One region of the Paenarthrobacter sp. NPDC091711 genome, then DNA from elsewhere that is predicted to be linked to it. Evidence: predicted binding sites of a transcription regulator. Region 1 holds the regulator's gene; each other region holds the start of a gene.
The links. The regulator HrcA, encoded in region 1, represses chaperone genes, less so after heat shock. The targets are predictions, from matches to a motif close to TTNGCACTCGNNNNNNNCGAGTGCNAA.
Positions count from the first base shown of each region.

Region 2: groES (co-chaperone GroES) is a predicted target of HrcA. The motif match lies at 3,540-3,566, and genes of this name have one in related genera.
Region 3: ACIQH5_RS03550 (FmdB family zinc ribbon protein) is a predicted target of HrcA. The motif match lies at 3,141-3,167, and genes of this name have one in related genera.

Region 1 is NZ_JBIVTF010000001.1:190,748-195,856, reverse strand. Features, by position in the region: gene dnaJ (molecular chaperone DnaJ) at 1-790, opposite strand, end outside; gene hrcA (heat-inducible transcriptional repressor HrcA) at 841-1,848, opposite strand; gene ACIQH5_RS00935 (DUF3097 domain-containing protein) at 2,040-2,891, shown strand; gene ACIQH5_RS00930 (DUF4870 domain-containing protein) at 3,014-3,427, shown strand; gene hemW (radical SAM family heme chaperone HemW) at 3,431-4,660, opposite strand; gene lepA (translation elongation factor 4) at 4,661-5,109, opposite strand, start outside.
Region 2 is NZ_JBIVTF010000002.1:76,863-81,971, forward strand. Features, by position in the region: gene ACIQH5_RS03635 (LuxR C-terminal-related transcriptional regulator) at 1-1,231, opposite strand, end outside; gene groL (chaperonin GroEL) at 1,405-3,018, opposite strand; gene groES (co-chaperone GroES) at 3,103-3,399, opposite strand; gene ACIQH5_RS03650 (hypothetical protein) at 3,591-3,953, opposite strand; gene ACIQH5_RS03655 (SAM-dependent methyltransferase) at 4,021-5,109, shown strand, end outside.
Region 3 is NZ_JBIVTF010000002.1:49,182-54,290, forward strand. Features, by position in the region: gene ACIQH5_RS03530 (hypothetical protein) at 1-658, opposite strand, end outside; gene ACIQH5_RS03535 (GNAT family N-acetyltransferase) at 804-1,415, opposite strand; gene galU (UTP--glucose-1-phosphate uridylyltransferase GalU) at 1,423-2,355, opposite strand; gene ACIQH5_RS03545 (5-formyltetrahydrofolate cyclo-ligase) at 2,458-3,072, shown strand; gene ACIQH5_RS03550 (FmdB family zinc ribbon protein) at 3,227-3,490, shown strand; gene cpaB (Flp pilus assembly protein CpaB) at 3,768-4,364, shown strand; gene ACIQH5_RS03560 (AAA family ATPase) at 4,391-5,109, opposite strand, start outside.

The DNA of each region.
Region 1 (5,109 bases):
GGTCGTCACCTTCACGCATGAACATGGAGTCGTTGTTGACCCGGATCTCCACATAGAGATCGCCTGCGGGGCCGCCTGCGGGTCCTGCTTCACCCTGCCCGGACAGCTGGATGCGTGTACCAGTGGCAACGCCGGCGGGGACCTTGATGGTGAGGGAACGGCGGCTGCGGATGCGGCCCTGTCCATTGCACTCGTTGCAGGGGTCCTTGATGACCGTGCCGAAGCCTTCACAGGATCCGCAAGGGGCAGCGGTCATAACCTGGCCGAGGATGGAACGGACAGCGCGCTGGACCTGGCCGCTGCCACCGCAAATGTCGCAGCGTTCCGGGTGGGTGCCCGGGCGGCAGCAACTGCCATCGCAGGTGGGGCAGATCACGGCAGTGTCCACTTCGAGCTTCCTGTTGACGCCGAACACGGCGTCCTTCAAGTCGATGCGGACGCTGATCAGCGCGTCCTGGCCGCGACGGACACGGGAGGCTGGTCCACCGTGGCCGCCGCCTCCACCAAAGAAGGTGTCGAAGATGTCCTGGAACGCGAAACCCTGGCCGGCGTAACCTCCACCGAAACCGTTGTCCGTGCCGTTCTCATTGCCCGTGGCATCGTAAACGCGCCGCTTCTGGGGATCAGACAGCACCTCGTAGGCGTGCGTCACGGCCTTGAACTGTTCCGCGACATCTTCACCGGGGTTTACGTCAGGGTGCAGTTTCCGCGCCAACTTGCGGTACGCCTTTTTGATCTCTTCCCCGGTGGCTTCCGGCGAGACTCCCAAAACGTCATAGTGGCTGCTCAAAGTCGGTATCTCTTCCTTGTTGTACTGCGGATGTTTCCTCGGACCGGCGTTCAGCCGCCGAGAATGCGGGAAAGGTAACGGGCCACGGCGCGAACGGCTGCCATGGTGGTGGGATAGTCCATGCGGGTGGGGCCAAGAATTCCCACTTTGGCACCGGAGCCGTAGCCCGTAGCCACGACGGAGGCCTCCGCCAAGCCGTCGTATGGGTTCTCACGTCCAATGCTCACGGTGACGCCGCGGGGATCATCCCCCATGTCAGACAACAACCGGAGCATCACAACTTGTTCCTCAAGTGCTTCCAGCACCGGTCCGATGCTCAGGGGGAAATCCACGTTGGAGCGGGCCAGATTTGCCGTTCCCGCCATCAGGATTCGCTCTTCCCGGCTGGTGTCACTCAGCGATTGGAGCCCCTGGGCCAACGTCTGCGCCAGGCTGCGCAGTTCCGGCGGACACAGGGCAACAACGGAGGGAAGCACTTGTGGCAAAAGAGCCAATTGGGTGCCGGCAATGTTGCCAAGGAAGCGGGACCTGAGGAGCATCAAGGCCTCATTGCTGACGTCTGAGCCAGCGTCGATAACCTTCTGACCAACACTGCCGGTGTCCGCGATCAGGACCACCAAGATCTGTTGAGGGGCCAACTGGACGAATTCCACGTGCCGGACCAAAGCGCGGTTGGAATGCGGGTACTGCACGACGGCGACCTGATTGGTCAGTTGCGACAGGAGCCTTACGGTCCGCTCCAGAATGTCATCAACATCATCCGGGCCCTCAAGCAACGAATGGATGGCCCTGCGTTCGGCCGCGGAGAGAGGTTTGACCTGCGAAATGCGGTCAACGAATAAGCGGTAGCCCTTGTCGGTGGGGATTCGCCCTGCGCTGGTGTGAGGCGCCGCGATCAGGCCTTCCTCTTCCAGGACGGCCATGTCATTCCTGATGGTGGCGCTGGAAACGCCAAGATGGTGCCGCTCCACGAGGGCCTTCGACCCCACAGGTTCCCTGGAATGTACGTAATCCTCAACGATGGCACGCAGCACTTCGAGCTTGCGCGGCTCACTCATAGCACCACCTCCTGACGACTGCCATGGTCGCTTCGACCGGTCAACGCGGGATCTCAATCGGACTCCACACTTAGCACTCAACATGCCCAAGTGCTAACAAGTCTAGTATGAGCCACCCCGTTGTTAGCATTGAAACCTGCCGCGGCCGGCTTCGGCCCGCACCACAAACCAGCACAAAAGGTAGGAATCCCTTGGCTTTGAACAATTGGGGTCCGCAGGATCTGTCCGCTCCGGCCAAAAAGCAGCTGCCGGAAGTCGCCGTCCAACGTGGAATGGTCCTCGAGGACGTGCAGTCGGGCTGGGTGGGCGAAGTCACGCGTGTAGAGAAATCGGGCGGCATGCACGTGGTGACCCTCGAAGACCGGCGGGGCAAGACCAAGTCATTCCAACTGGGATTTGGCTTCCTGCTTGAAGGGCAGGCCATACGGTTGATGCCTCCCGCCCCACGCGCTGCCGCGTCCGCCGTTCCGTCCGGCCGGACGGCTTCAGGATCCGTGAGGGTCCAGGGGCAACGGGCACAGGTAGCCAAGGCCAGCCGCATCTGGGTGGAAGGAAAGCACGACGCCGAGCTCGTCGAGAAAGTTTGGGGAGACGACCTCCGGGTGGAGGGCATCGTGGTGGAGCCACTGCATGGCGTTGATGATCTGAAGTCCGCCATCGCCGATTTCAATCCCGGCTCAGGGCGCAGGCTTGGCATCCTCGTAGATCATCTTGTCCCCGGTTCCAAAGAGTCCCGCATCGCCGCCGACGCCATGACAGTGCCGGGGGCTGCAGGAAACGTCCTCATTGTTGGACACCCCTACGTGGATGTCTGGCAGGCAATCCGGCCCAAAGTCCTGGGCATTGACGCATGGCCCGCCGTGCCTCGAGGAATCGATTGGAAGACGGGAATCCTCAGGGCCTTCGGCTGGCCTCACGAAACCGCAGAGGACGTAGGCTTGGGCTGGCAACGGCTCCTGGGGGCAGTCCGCACGTACGCAGACCTCGAGGCATCACTGTTGGGCCGCGTCGAAGAAGTCATTGATTTCCTGACTGTTCCTTGAGGCGAAGACCCTCCGGTATCAGCAAGTACCGTGTCAACGGGGCGTTTGTCCCGGGAAGAGCGTTGGGGCCGGTATTCTGGGACAGCAACACCGCAGCATCTTTACAGCAAAGGGAAGACACCGTGGCAGATAACGCTCCTGAAGAACCGGGCAGCGCCGCAGGCCGGCCCCAGTACCACGGCGCGCCTGCCAACGCACTACCGTTGACGGCCGGCGAGGACAGGCAATGGGCCACTCTGGCCCACTTTGGCGGCATCCTGGGGTGCCTGCCGTCCCTTTTGATCTACTTGATTTTCAAGGATCGCGGACCGTTCACAGCGCAGGAATCCAAAGAAGCACTGAACTTCACGTTGCCTCCCACCATTGCCGCCGTGCTGGCAAACATCCTGGTTTTGCTGCCTGTTGTTGGCAACATCTTCGCCGTCATCGCTACCGCAATCTGGGTGGCCCTGACGTGCTTCTCCGTTTCGGCGGGCATCCGCGTAAACCACGGGCAGCCTCACCGCTATAAAATCAACCTCCGCTGGATTAAGTAGCGGTCAGTCGGGCAGGAGCCTTCGGACTACGGCGTCAGCCAGGAGCCGACCCTTCAGCGTCAGGACGAGCCTGCCCTTGAACGCCTGTACAGGGTCCACCAGTTGGTCGGCAATGAGCCCGGCTACCGCGTGCCGTCCGATCGCGCCCAAAGCACCCACGGACAATCCTGTGCCAAGCCGGGCTTCAAGCATGATCCGCTCGACTTCCCGGGTTTCGGCGTCGAGAGTTTCCCGCCCGGCAGCCGGAGAGCTTCCACTTCCAAGCCTTGAGGCGTACGCCGTGGGGTGCTTGACGTTCCACCAGCGGACGCCTCCCACGTGCGAGTGCGCGCCCGGCCCGATGCCCCACCAGTCATCTCCCCGCCAGTAGGCAAGATTGTGCCGGCAAGCCTGCTCCGGCGTACGTGACCAATTGCTGACCTCATACCAGGTCAAGCCCGCTGCGGAGATCAATGAGTCTGCCAGCTCGTACTTGGCGGCGTGGTCGTCGTCGTCAATGCCGGGTACCTCACCGCGACGTATCTGGGCGGCAAGTTTGGTGCCCTCCTCCACGATCAACGCGTAGGCACTGATGTGGTCAGGTTGGTAGGACAACGCCGTTTCGAGTGACAGCTGCCAGTCAGCCATGGACTCTCCGGGTGTGCCGTAGATGAGGTCCAGGCTCACAGCAAGGCCTGCTTCACGTGCCCACTGCACAACAAGGGGCACCCGGCTCGGCGTGTGGGTCCGGTCCAGCACTTTCAGAACGTGCGGGACGGCTGACTGCATGCCAAAGGAGACCCGGGTGAAGCCTGCATCGGCCAGAACCTGCAGGGATTCCGGAGTCACAGAATCAGGATTGGCCTCGGTAGTGACCTCGGCGCCGGGTTCAAGACCCCAGTGGCCGATTGCGGCCTTCAGGATCCGTGCCAGGTCCTCTGCCGGGAGAAGCGTGGGAGTGCCACCACCAAAGAACACAGTGCTGAGGGGACGTCGGGGCAACCCTGAGGCGTCCAGTGCCAGCGAAGCGAAATCCAGTTCAGAGACCGCCGTAGTGGCGTACGTGTCCTGAGAGGCGCCGCCACCGAGTTCCGTGGCTGTGTAGGTGTTGAAATCGCAGTAGCCACATCGCACTGCACAGAACGGTATGTGGACATAGAGCCCGAATTTGCGGTGCTCGACGCCGGCCAACACCTGCGGAGGCAAGATGCCATCCGCAGGTGCCGGGTCGCCCAAAGGTAGGACGCTGGGCATTTACTTCTTGGCCTTGTCCTTGGACTCATCGGTGGTCAGGGCTGCGATGAATGCCTCCTGGGGCACCTCCACGCGACCCACCATCTTCATGCGCTTCTTGCCCTCTTTCTGCTTCTCGAGCAGCTTGCGCTTACGGGTGATGTCACCGCCGTAGCACTTGGCAAGAACGTCCTTGCGGATGGCCCGGATGCTCTCGCGGGCAATGATGCGGGATCCGATGGCGGCCTGGATAGGCACCTCAAATTGCTGCCTGGGAATAAGTTCACGGAGCTTGCCCGTCATCATCACACCGTAGGCGTAAGCCTTATCGCGGTGGGTGATGGCGCTGAAGGCGTCCACTTGTTCACCTTGCAGCAGGATGTCTACCTTGACGAGGTCAGCCACCTGCTCGCCGTCGGCCTTCCAGTCCAGCGAGGCGTAGCCGCGGGTCTTGGACTTCAGGAGGTCAA
Region 2 (5,109 bases), on a different contig from region 1:
TGGACTCACGAAGGGCATGCTGGGGTTGGCCTTCAGCCAGCAGGACCTGCGCTGCGGCGTGGGCGGCAAGGGCCAGCTCCAGTGGCCGACCGTTCTCCTGAAGAGGTTCTGACAACTCGTCCAGTGCCTGCCTGGCTGCAGCCACGTCTCCAGCGGCAAGTTCAATCTCGACGACGGTGGGCAGTAAGCGACGACGGTTGGCTGAGTCGGCGCCCGCCATCGCGCGCCGCATGGTGGCCTGGGCCTGGGCCGTTTTCCCTTGGGCGAGCTGAAGAAGGGCGATGCCTGGAACGGGCTCAAAACCGGTTCCGGCGGCTGTGGCGTAGGCTTTGGCCGCTTCCTCCACGAACCCCTGCAGCCGGAGTGCTTCACCCTGCTGGTACCAGGATCCGAACGTTGCATCCGGATCGCCCTTCCTCACCCTTCCTTCGGCGGCCCGGGCAACAGCCAGTGCGTCGTCCCACGCTCCATGGAGTATCAGGAGTTCGGCGCGGTAGGCCTGGCATTGTCCGCTGAACATCACCATGTCCGGGCGATCCCCGCACCAGCGTTCCAAAGCCGCAGTCCACTCGTGGGCGCGGCGAACGTCGTTGGAAAGACGGCAACTGCCCAGGACGGCGCAATAGATGATGCCCGCGGGGATGGGGGAGACTTCACCTGCGGTGACCGAAACCATCACTTCATCCAGCAGCTGCAACCCCTCTTCCACGTGTCCAAGGGAAACGTGGGACGTTCCGACGCCAAGCCGGCCCAAGGCTTGGAGGTCTTTATCGTGAAACGAGGTACCCAGCTCCAATGCCCTGGCGAACAGGCCCTGTCCGGCCTCCGGGGCTCCGCTGCGCAACAACCCCAGGGCAGCCGGGATCAGGAGGTACCCCTCGGCCGCACCCGGATCAGGCATCCCCTCCAGCAAGTGCTTGGCGCGGGACAACCAACCATTGCCACGGGCGGCCTCACCCATGTCCATCAGGAACATGACCAGCCACGCCGCACACCTCGCGGCGCTGTCCGTGTCGCCCACAGTCAGGAATTCGTCATGAGCCCTGGCCAGGTACTCGATGCTCTGGCTATTCAAGCCGAGCAACATCGCCACTGACGCCGCCAATTCAATGTCCTGTGGAGGGAGACCGCCCTCTGAATCGGCGCGGGAGAGGCACTCAAGCGCATCGCGCCAACGGCGCTCGTGGAACGCCGAGCGCCCCAAATCCAAGTCTGTGTCCGGAACTGTCATGGTTCACCTTGCGACCGGGAACAGCCGGTTGGCGCACCCAAGCCGTCCTAGTAGCGTCAGGTTACCGCCGCCGTCGTACGCTCACAAGAGCTTGGCGGCGCTGGCCGGACACCACCTCCGGAAACACCACAAGCCCCGGTCATCATGACCGGGGCTTGTGGTGAACAGGGCCGTTAGTGCTGGTGGCCTGCGTGTGCGTCTTCTTCCTCAGCCGGCTTCTCGGCAACCAGGGTCTCGGTGGTGAGAACCAGGGCAGCGATGGAAGCGGCGTTGCGGAGAGCCGAGCGGGTGACCTTGACGGGGTCGATCACGCCAGCGGCGATCAGGTCCTCGTACTCGCCGGACTTTGCGTTGAAGCCGTGGTTGGCTTCCAGCTCGGAAACCTTGGCAACAACTACGAAGCCGTCGAATCCGGCGTTCTGGGCGATCCAGCGCAACGGCTGGACCAGGGCGCGGCGGACGATGCCCACAGCAGCTGCTGCGTCACCTTCCAGCGCCTTGACGGCCGGGGACTCGTCCAGTGCCTTGAGGGCGTGGATGAGAGCGGAACCGCCACCGGAAACGATGCCTTCTTCGAGGGCTGCACGCGTGGAGGAAACGGCGTCCTCGATGCGGTGCTTCTTTTCCTTCAGCTCAACCTCGGTGGCTGCGCCAACCTTGATCACGCCGATGCCGCCGGCCAGCTTGGCCAGGCGTTCCTGCAGCTTTTCCTTGTCCCAGTCGGAGTCCGTCCGGGTGAGTTCAGCGCGCAGCTGTGCAACGCGGTCCGCAACGTCCTCAGCCGTGCCGGCACCGTCAACAATGGTGGTGTTGTCCTTGGTCACCGTGATGCGGCGGGCGGTACCAAGTACCTCCAGGCCAACAGTGTCCAGGCTCAGGCCAAGATCCGGGGAAACAACCTGGGCGCCCGTGAGCGTTGCGATGTCCTGGAGCATGGCCTTGCGGCGGTCGCCGAAGCCCGGAGCCTTGACGGCAACTACGTTGAGCGTGCCGCGGATGCGGTTGACGATCAGCGTGGACAGGGCTTCGCCTTCAATGTCTTCAGCAATGATGAAGAGCGGCTTGTTGGCCTGCAGGGCCTTCTCAAGCAGCGGCAGGAAGTCCTGCAGCGAGGAGATCTTGCCCTGGTTGATCAGGATGAGGGCGTCCTCGAGGACGGCTTCCTGGCGCTCAGCGTCGGTGACGAAGTACGGGGAAAGGTAGCCCTTGTCGAACTGCATGCCCTCGGTGAGGACCAGTTCGGTCTGGGTGGTGGAGGATTCTTCGATGGTGATGACACCATCCTTGCCAACCTTGCCGAACGCTTCGGCCAGCAGTTCGCCAACCTCGTCGCTCTGCGCGGAGATGGCTGCAACGCTGGCAACCTGGGTGCCTTCGACTTCGCGGGCATTCTCCAGGAGGCGGGCTGCGACTGCTTCAACAGAAACCTCGATGCCGCGCTTGATCTCGCCAGGAGCGGCGCCGGCAGCAACGTTGCGCAGGCCTTCCTTGACCAGGGCCTGTGCCAGCACGGTAGCCGTGGTGGTGCCGTCGCCGGCGACGTCGTTGGTCTTGGTGGCTACTTCCTTGGCCAGCTGTGCGCCAAGGTTCTCGTAGGGGTCATCAAGCTCAACTTCGCGGGCGATGGTCACGCCGTCGTTGGTGATCGTGGGAGCGCCCCACTTCTTGTCCAGCACGACGTTGCGGCCGCGCGGGCCAAGCGTCACCTTGACAGTGTTGGCGAGCTTGTCGATACCGGCCTCAAGAGACCGGCGGGCAGCATCGTTAAAAGCAAGCTGCTTTGCCATGGTTGTGTCCTTTCAAGACAGAAAACCCGCACCGCTGACGGCTGGAATGATTCCAACGCGACGGCGGTGCGGGGCTCCGGGAAGTTACTTTACGACGATCGCAAGGACGTCGCGGGCGGACAGAACGAGGTACTCGTTGCCGCCGGTCTTGACTTCGGTTCCACCGTACTTGGAGTAGATGACGACGTCGCCAACAGCTACGTCAACCGGTACGCGGTTGCCGTTGTCATCGAAGCGGCCGGGGCCGATTGCAACAACTTCGCCTTCCTGCGGCTTCTCCTGCGCGGAGTCCGGAATGACCAGGCCGGAAGCCGTGGTCTGCTCTGCTTCGAGCGGGCGAACAACAATACGATCCTCAAGAGGCTTAATCGAGACCGACACTCGGACTCTCCTTTTCATGAGCTGATTCATGGACTAAGAACTAGGGTGCCTGGGCGTTCAACCGTCGTCGCGGTGCCGGAAGACGCTTGGCGTGGTTAGCACCCTCCGGGGGAGAGTGCTAATACGACTCTATGTAAGCGTTAGCACTCGGTCAAGGTGAGTGCCAGCATTTCGTCATGGGTGAACGTCCTTCACCTGCCCGTGAGGTCGTCCAGATCGTAGTCTTCGCCGTCGTCATCCTCGTCAAGGGGAGCATTACCGCGGTTCAGGTAGAGCACCACGGCAGAGGCAACAGCCACGACGCCGGAGATCACCAGCGTGATGATTCCACCGGTCCGGGCGCCGCTGTAAAGTTCGCGGATGCCTCGCGCTTCATCGGTGGCGTCATTGACGCTCTTGCCAGCCACCGAATAGGTAGCGGCATTGAAGGAATCCAAGGCGAAGATGATGATCAGCAGGCCGATGCAGACCACCGCGATCACGACCCCCGCTATCAGGGCGGGGCGCGCGAACTTTGTCAGGGTGGAGGTGTGCGGGGCAGCGTTGTCTTCCATGAAATCAACCCTATCCGGCTGATTCGCCAGTCACACCGTCAAGCGCCGCGCCGTTAGGCTTGATCCCATGTCTCACGCACCGCAGGAACAGATCGCACCCTTGCTGACTACTGAAGGATGGGAACTTCTTGCCTCTTTGGGACCCTACCGGGAGGCCGACTCATTCAGCGTCAACGCCGACCTCCGGAAGGCGGGGCACTCCCCTGAACTCGTAGCAGCGGTCCTCACACAGTCCCGGCTTCGGACACGCGCAGAGGCAAAGTTCGGTGAGTTTGCCCGGCAGATGCTGTTCACCCAGGCCGGTTTGGAGCAGGCCACCCGCTTGAACGTCGCGGCCCGGCACGCCGAGCGTTTCGCGAAGGCCGGCATTTCCCACGTTGCAGACCTTGGTTGCGGCCTGGGTGCCGATTCCATGGCGATGGCGTCCATGGACATTTCGGTGACCGCCGTAGAGATGGACGAAACCACTGCCGCCTGCGCCACCATCAACCTCATTCCTTTTCCGCATGCCACCGTGGTCCACTCTGATGCAACAACCGTGGACCTGGAAGGGATAGACGGCGTGTGGCTGGATCCCGCCCGGCGGACCACGTCCACCTCCGGAACCAAACGGATCTGGGACCCTGAAGCCTTCTCTCCCCCGTTGTCCTTCGTGGAGCGCCTGGCGGCTACTGGCCGCGCCATCGGCGTCAAAATGGGTCCTGGCATTCCCCATGACTCCGTGCCCTCAGGCTGCGAAGCCCAGTGGGTTTCAGTAAGCGGCGACGTCACCGAAGTGACCCTGTGGTTCAACGCTGTGTCCCGCCCCGGCGTGCGCCGCGCCGCGCTGGTGATCGGCAGTCAGGGCGCGGCTGAAATCACCAGCAGCGCAGATTTCGACGGCGGCCCGGTAGCCGCCGTCGGGCCTGTTGAGGGTTTCCTCTACGAACCGGACGGTGCGGTGATCCGCGCAGGGCTGGTGGCCGACGTCGCCGAACGGCTGGGTGGGCATCTGGTGGATGAGCACATCGCTTACATTTGCGCTCCGGAACTGCAGGACACACCCTTCGCCCGGGCCTACAAGGTCCTTGATGTCATGCCGTACAACGTCAAGGCCCTCAAGGCCTGGGTGAAGACAAACGGCATCACAGTACTGGACATCAAGAAGCGCGGCACG
Region 3 (5,109 bases), on a different contig from region 1:
CCTTGGAGTCGCTGGCAACCTGAGCGGATTCATCACCCGCGGCAACAGCAACAGCAAGCGCTGCCTGCCGCAGTTCCACGGCGGACAACCGCGCAGCTTCACGGCTAGTGGCTTCGGCGTCGAAAACCTTGGTTTCCTTTGTTTCGGCCGCCGGTTCCTTGGGCAAGTACCGCGCCGGTGTTGGAATGGGCGAGGCCTGCGCCGCACGGCGAGCCCTCCGTTCACGAAGGTCCCGCAGGGCGAGCTTCCGCAAAGTCACGACGGCGAGCACCGCCCCAACGAGCGACACGAGCGGCAACCACACAGAACCGATACCAAGAATTCTTAGAACTCCGGAAACCGCTGCCGTGACCAACAGGGCAAGGCCCGCCAAGGCCAGTGTGAGCCGGGCATAACGGATCGTGAACGGCGTAGTGGGCGCCTTCCGGAGGACAGGCTCAGCCGCTGGGGATTCCTGGGGCGACGCCGGTGCTTTGCTGTGCATGGTCTCCATCGGTTTCTCCTGCTGAGGTGCCAAAGTCAGTACCACCCCTGCCTGCGTTTCGTCTGGTTCGTCATCAAATGCCTCTGCTGGACCAGCGGCCGTTTGGACTTGTTGCCGCCTGTTCCGCAGAACGTACGGCGCCACCCAGACCATCCACAGCGCGACAGTGACCACGAGTATCACTGAGCTGCTGAGAGGGAAGTCCACATTCAAAACCGTAGAAGCAAATCGCCGGGTGCGGCGGCATTGCGGCCGGTGTGTCGTGGGCGAGTCCGCAAATGACTGGAGATATGGACGAAAAGGCCGATGACCTGCCCGTTTATCCCCTGAGCCATCGGCGCAGAAGTCCCTCCGGCACTTCATCGGCCGTCAACGCGAAGGACCGGTGATCCGCCCATTCGCCGTTGATGTGCAGGTAGCGCTCCCGATACCCTTCATCGCGGAATCCGAGCTTCTCCACAACCCTCAAACTCGGCGAATTCTCTGGCCGGATGTTGATTTCCATACGGTGCAGACCCAGCACCCGGAAGCAGTGATCGGTTGCCATGGCAACCGCTGTGGGCGCAATGCCACGCCCGGCGCGGTCCTTATCCACCCAATAGCCGAGGGTAGCCATCATGGCCGATCCCCACACGATGGACGAGACCGTCAGTTGGCCCACGATCTGCGGCTCGTGGAAGCCCGCGGTTCGCTCAACAATGAGAAACGGCAAAGCCGTTGACTGACGGGCTTGGTCGTTCAAGGAACGCACCATTTGGCGGTAGCTGGGAAGGCGTCCACCCGGAGCAGGGTTGGACGCCTCCCACGGCGCGAGCCACTCGCTGTTCCGCGAACGGACTTCGGACCACTCCCGCTTGTCGCGGTAACGGATAGGCCGAAGCAGCAGGTCTCCGCTTTCCAGCGTTACCGGCCAGATCGCAGAGCCATACATCATGTGTCTATTTGGGAAGTGTGGCGGTGAAGTTGGGCAACCACTCACGAAGCTCAGGACCAAGGTCTTCGCGTTCGCAAGCAAGCTCGATGCACGCCTTGAGGTAGCTCAGCTTGTCTCCGGTGTCGTAGCGGCGGCCGCGGAAGACAACGCCGTAAACCCCGTAGCCTTCGCCTTCACCGGCAGCGAGCACCTCAAGGGCGTCAGTCAGCTGGATTTCTCCACCGCGCCCGGGGGCCGTCTTCTCCAGGACGTCAAACACGGCCGGGTGAAGGACGTAACGTCCAATCACGGCAAGGTTGGACGGCGCCTCTTCCGGAGAGGGCTTTTCAACGAGCTGCTTGATGCGCACGTAGCCATCCTCGCCGATATCCTCAACATCGGCGCAGCCATAAGCGCTGATCTTGGAAGGCTCCACCTCGATGAGGGCAACCACGGAACCGCCGGTCTTCTGCTGAACGGCGATCATTTCGCTCAGAAGGTCCTCGCGGGCATCGATCAAGTCATCGCCAAGCAGCACGGCGAAGGGCTCGTAGCCAACGTGCTGCTTTGCACGAAGGACAGCGTGACCAAGGCCGTTCGGGTCGCCTTGGCGCACATAGTGAATATCACCGAGGTTGGTGGCGGACTGAATGGCTTCAAGCTTGGCGGTATCGCCCTTCTCAGCCAAGGTGGCTTCAAGAGCCGGTACACGGTCAAAGTGGTCTTCCAGAGCCCGCTTGCTGCGCCCTGTAATCATCAGGACGTCATGCAGGCCCACCTTGACTGCTTCTTCGACGACATACTGGATGGCAGGCTTGTCCACCACGGGCAGCATTTCCTTCGGCATCGCCTTCGTGGCGGGAAGGAACCGGGTGCCAAGGCCTGCTGCGGGAATGACGGCCTTACGGACAGCGTTGTTTTCTAGAGTCACCGGACTAATGTAACGGACGGAACACATCAACGGCTAAACCCCTCGCCGCGTCGGTAGCACATTTGGGTTCCGGAGTGGATAACCCCCTGCTGCCCTCCCCGCAAGCGAAGACCACACGATCGGACACTCATGGCCTCCAAGGAAGACATACGCAGCAGCCGGCGGCTGCACAGGCGGACCCTCACGCCGGAACACCTGGCACATGCAGGCGAGACACTTGCACAGCACGGGACAGCCTGGGCAGCCATGGTCTCCCCCGGCGCCTCCGCCACCTTTGCCGTGTACCTGGGCGTAGCGTTCGAGCCACCCACCATCCCCCTGATCACGTCCCTGCACGAGGCAGGGCACCGTGTTCTTCTGCCCGTTTGCGAGCCGGGGCGACTCTTGAGCTGGGTGTATTGGACACCTGAAACGGCCTTTGTGCGGTCCTCCTATGCGCCCATCGATGAACCGGAGGGTGAACGCCTTGAAAGCTCGGTGGTAGCCGGAGCCGCGGGTATCTTCATGCCCGCCACTGCGGTGGACCGGGACGGCAACCGGATCGGCCAGGGCGGCGGCTACTACGATCGGCTGCTCCAGGGCCTGGATGCTTCCAGCGGGCGGCCGCCCACCATTGCGGTGGTGTTCGACGACGATTTGTTACCTTCAGGTTCCATACCCGCCGAGCCATTTGATCGCCCCGTGCGCCAGGTGCTGACCCCTTCCGGCGTAGTTCAGCTCCACGACGCTGCCGAGCACGGCTGACCCAGGCTGGCTTATCGAGTGAGGTCCGGCACAACCACTGGTACACCTGGCGTAGACCGATGATAGAATTGGCACTCAGGCCCTGCGACTGCTAAGGCGGATTTTTCCACCAAAGGCGCACAGGACCTGAATTTTGTCCTAAAGGAGGAACTCAGTGCCCACATACGCATACGCCTGCAAAGACTGTGACCATGCCTTTGACATCGTCCAGTCCTTTTCTGACAGCTCCTTGACGGAATGCCCCGAGTGCAAGGGCGCGCTGCGGAAGAAGTTCAACAGCGTGGGCGTCGTTTTCAAGGGCTCCGGGTTCTATCGGACTGATTCCCGTGACGCCAAGGGCAGCACCGTTTCGGCGGCTCCTGCAGCTCCTTCGCAGGCCCCTGCAGCAGCACCGGCAACCGCAGCTGCGAGCAGCTAAGCGCTTTTCCACATAGGACATCAGGGCGCTATTTGCGACCCTGGAAGCTGGCTAACGTGGCGACATGCCACACATGTCACGCAGCGCCCTCCTCGCCCGCGCCGAACGCTCATCAGGACCCGCCGGTAATTGGCCACCGCTAAACCATCCGCCCTCCACGCCACGCCTTTCCCGCGCCCGCGCCAATTCGCGGTTGAGCGGGAATCGTCCAAGAGGTCGCTCTGGTCAACGGGGGCAGCGGACAAAATTCGGCTCCTGGGTTGCACGCAACCGACGCTTGGCCGTAGCACTCCTCTTGTGTGTGGCTGCGGGCATCGCAGTCCAGCAACTCACTCCTGCGCCGGAGAAGCGCGTCAGCGTCCTAGTGGCAGCACGTGACCTTCCAACGGGGACCAGCCTTGCTGAATCTGATTTCACCACTATCGAAGTGCCACCCGACCTCGCTATCAGTGGATCTCCGAACAGCGTCAGCGCCTTGGTTGGTCGTCAGCTCGCGTCGCCTCTTGGCAGGGGGCAGATACCTTCGGAGTCGAGCCTGCTGGGCCCGGGCCTCCTGACGGGATCACCTCCGGGATCAGCAGCGGTCCCCCTCAGGATGGCCGATGCCTCCTCCATCCAACTACTCTCCCCGGGCCAACTCGTAACTGTGGTCCTCACATCAGCGGGGTCCTATGACGAAGCAAGGCCCAGCCAGATCCTTGCAGGCCCGGTACCTGTCCTCTGGACGTCAGCCCTGGGCGGCAAGCCCGGTGAATGGTTGGGCACAAGTGACACTGATGGCCTGGTAGTGGTGGCGGCCGATCCCCAACAAGTAGAAAAGCTTGCCGGCGCATCAACGCAAGGCAAGCTTTTCTTTGTTTTGGTCAGTCCGTAGTGGTTGGCACAACTATCCCTGGCTGCTCAACCCCAGTGCGGGGGCTTCTGTTCCTTGAGCCACTGTTCGTGGTCATAGCCGGAATCATCGCCCCACCGCCGGGGATCATCCTCGGCGGCCTTGGTGGGAAGAATCCCGGTGGAGCCGGTCTTGGCTGCGGCGGATTTCTGATCCGCACCATCCTCAGCAGAACTGCTGGTGACCGTCTCGCTGGATTCCTGGGCAGCGGTGTCCTCAGTGCCTGTTTCCTGATCCATCAATGGTGCTTCTTTCGCATTCTCTGCCTCATGAACGTCGCTTTGAGGTTCCCGGTCAGCATGGTCCTCGGTACCGGCGGCCAGCACGGGCTGGGCATTTCCTGGATTCAATTGTTCCCCATCCGCGTACAGGAAACCATGGTGGGCCGACGCCGACTGGGCGATGTGGTTCTCAAGCCCCAGGTAAGAGCCAATCCGGTCCGCGCAGGAAGAAGGATCGGTGAAGACCTCGATGGTCCAGAGCGACATGTAACGCCATCCCATGCGCTCCAGCAGTTGCGGCCGCAACCGGCTCCGTTCACGGACGCTCATCCGCCGGTACCGTTCGGTGCCATCGGATTCGATGGCAACGGGAGTGGGGATTTCGGCACCCTCCCGGCCAATGGTGTGGACGGGGTCCGCAGCCGCAGCGATATCCAGCACGCCATCGTAAAGATGCCATACCCGGGCTCCACGGGCGCGCAAGCGTTCGCCAAGATCGGCCACCA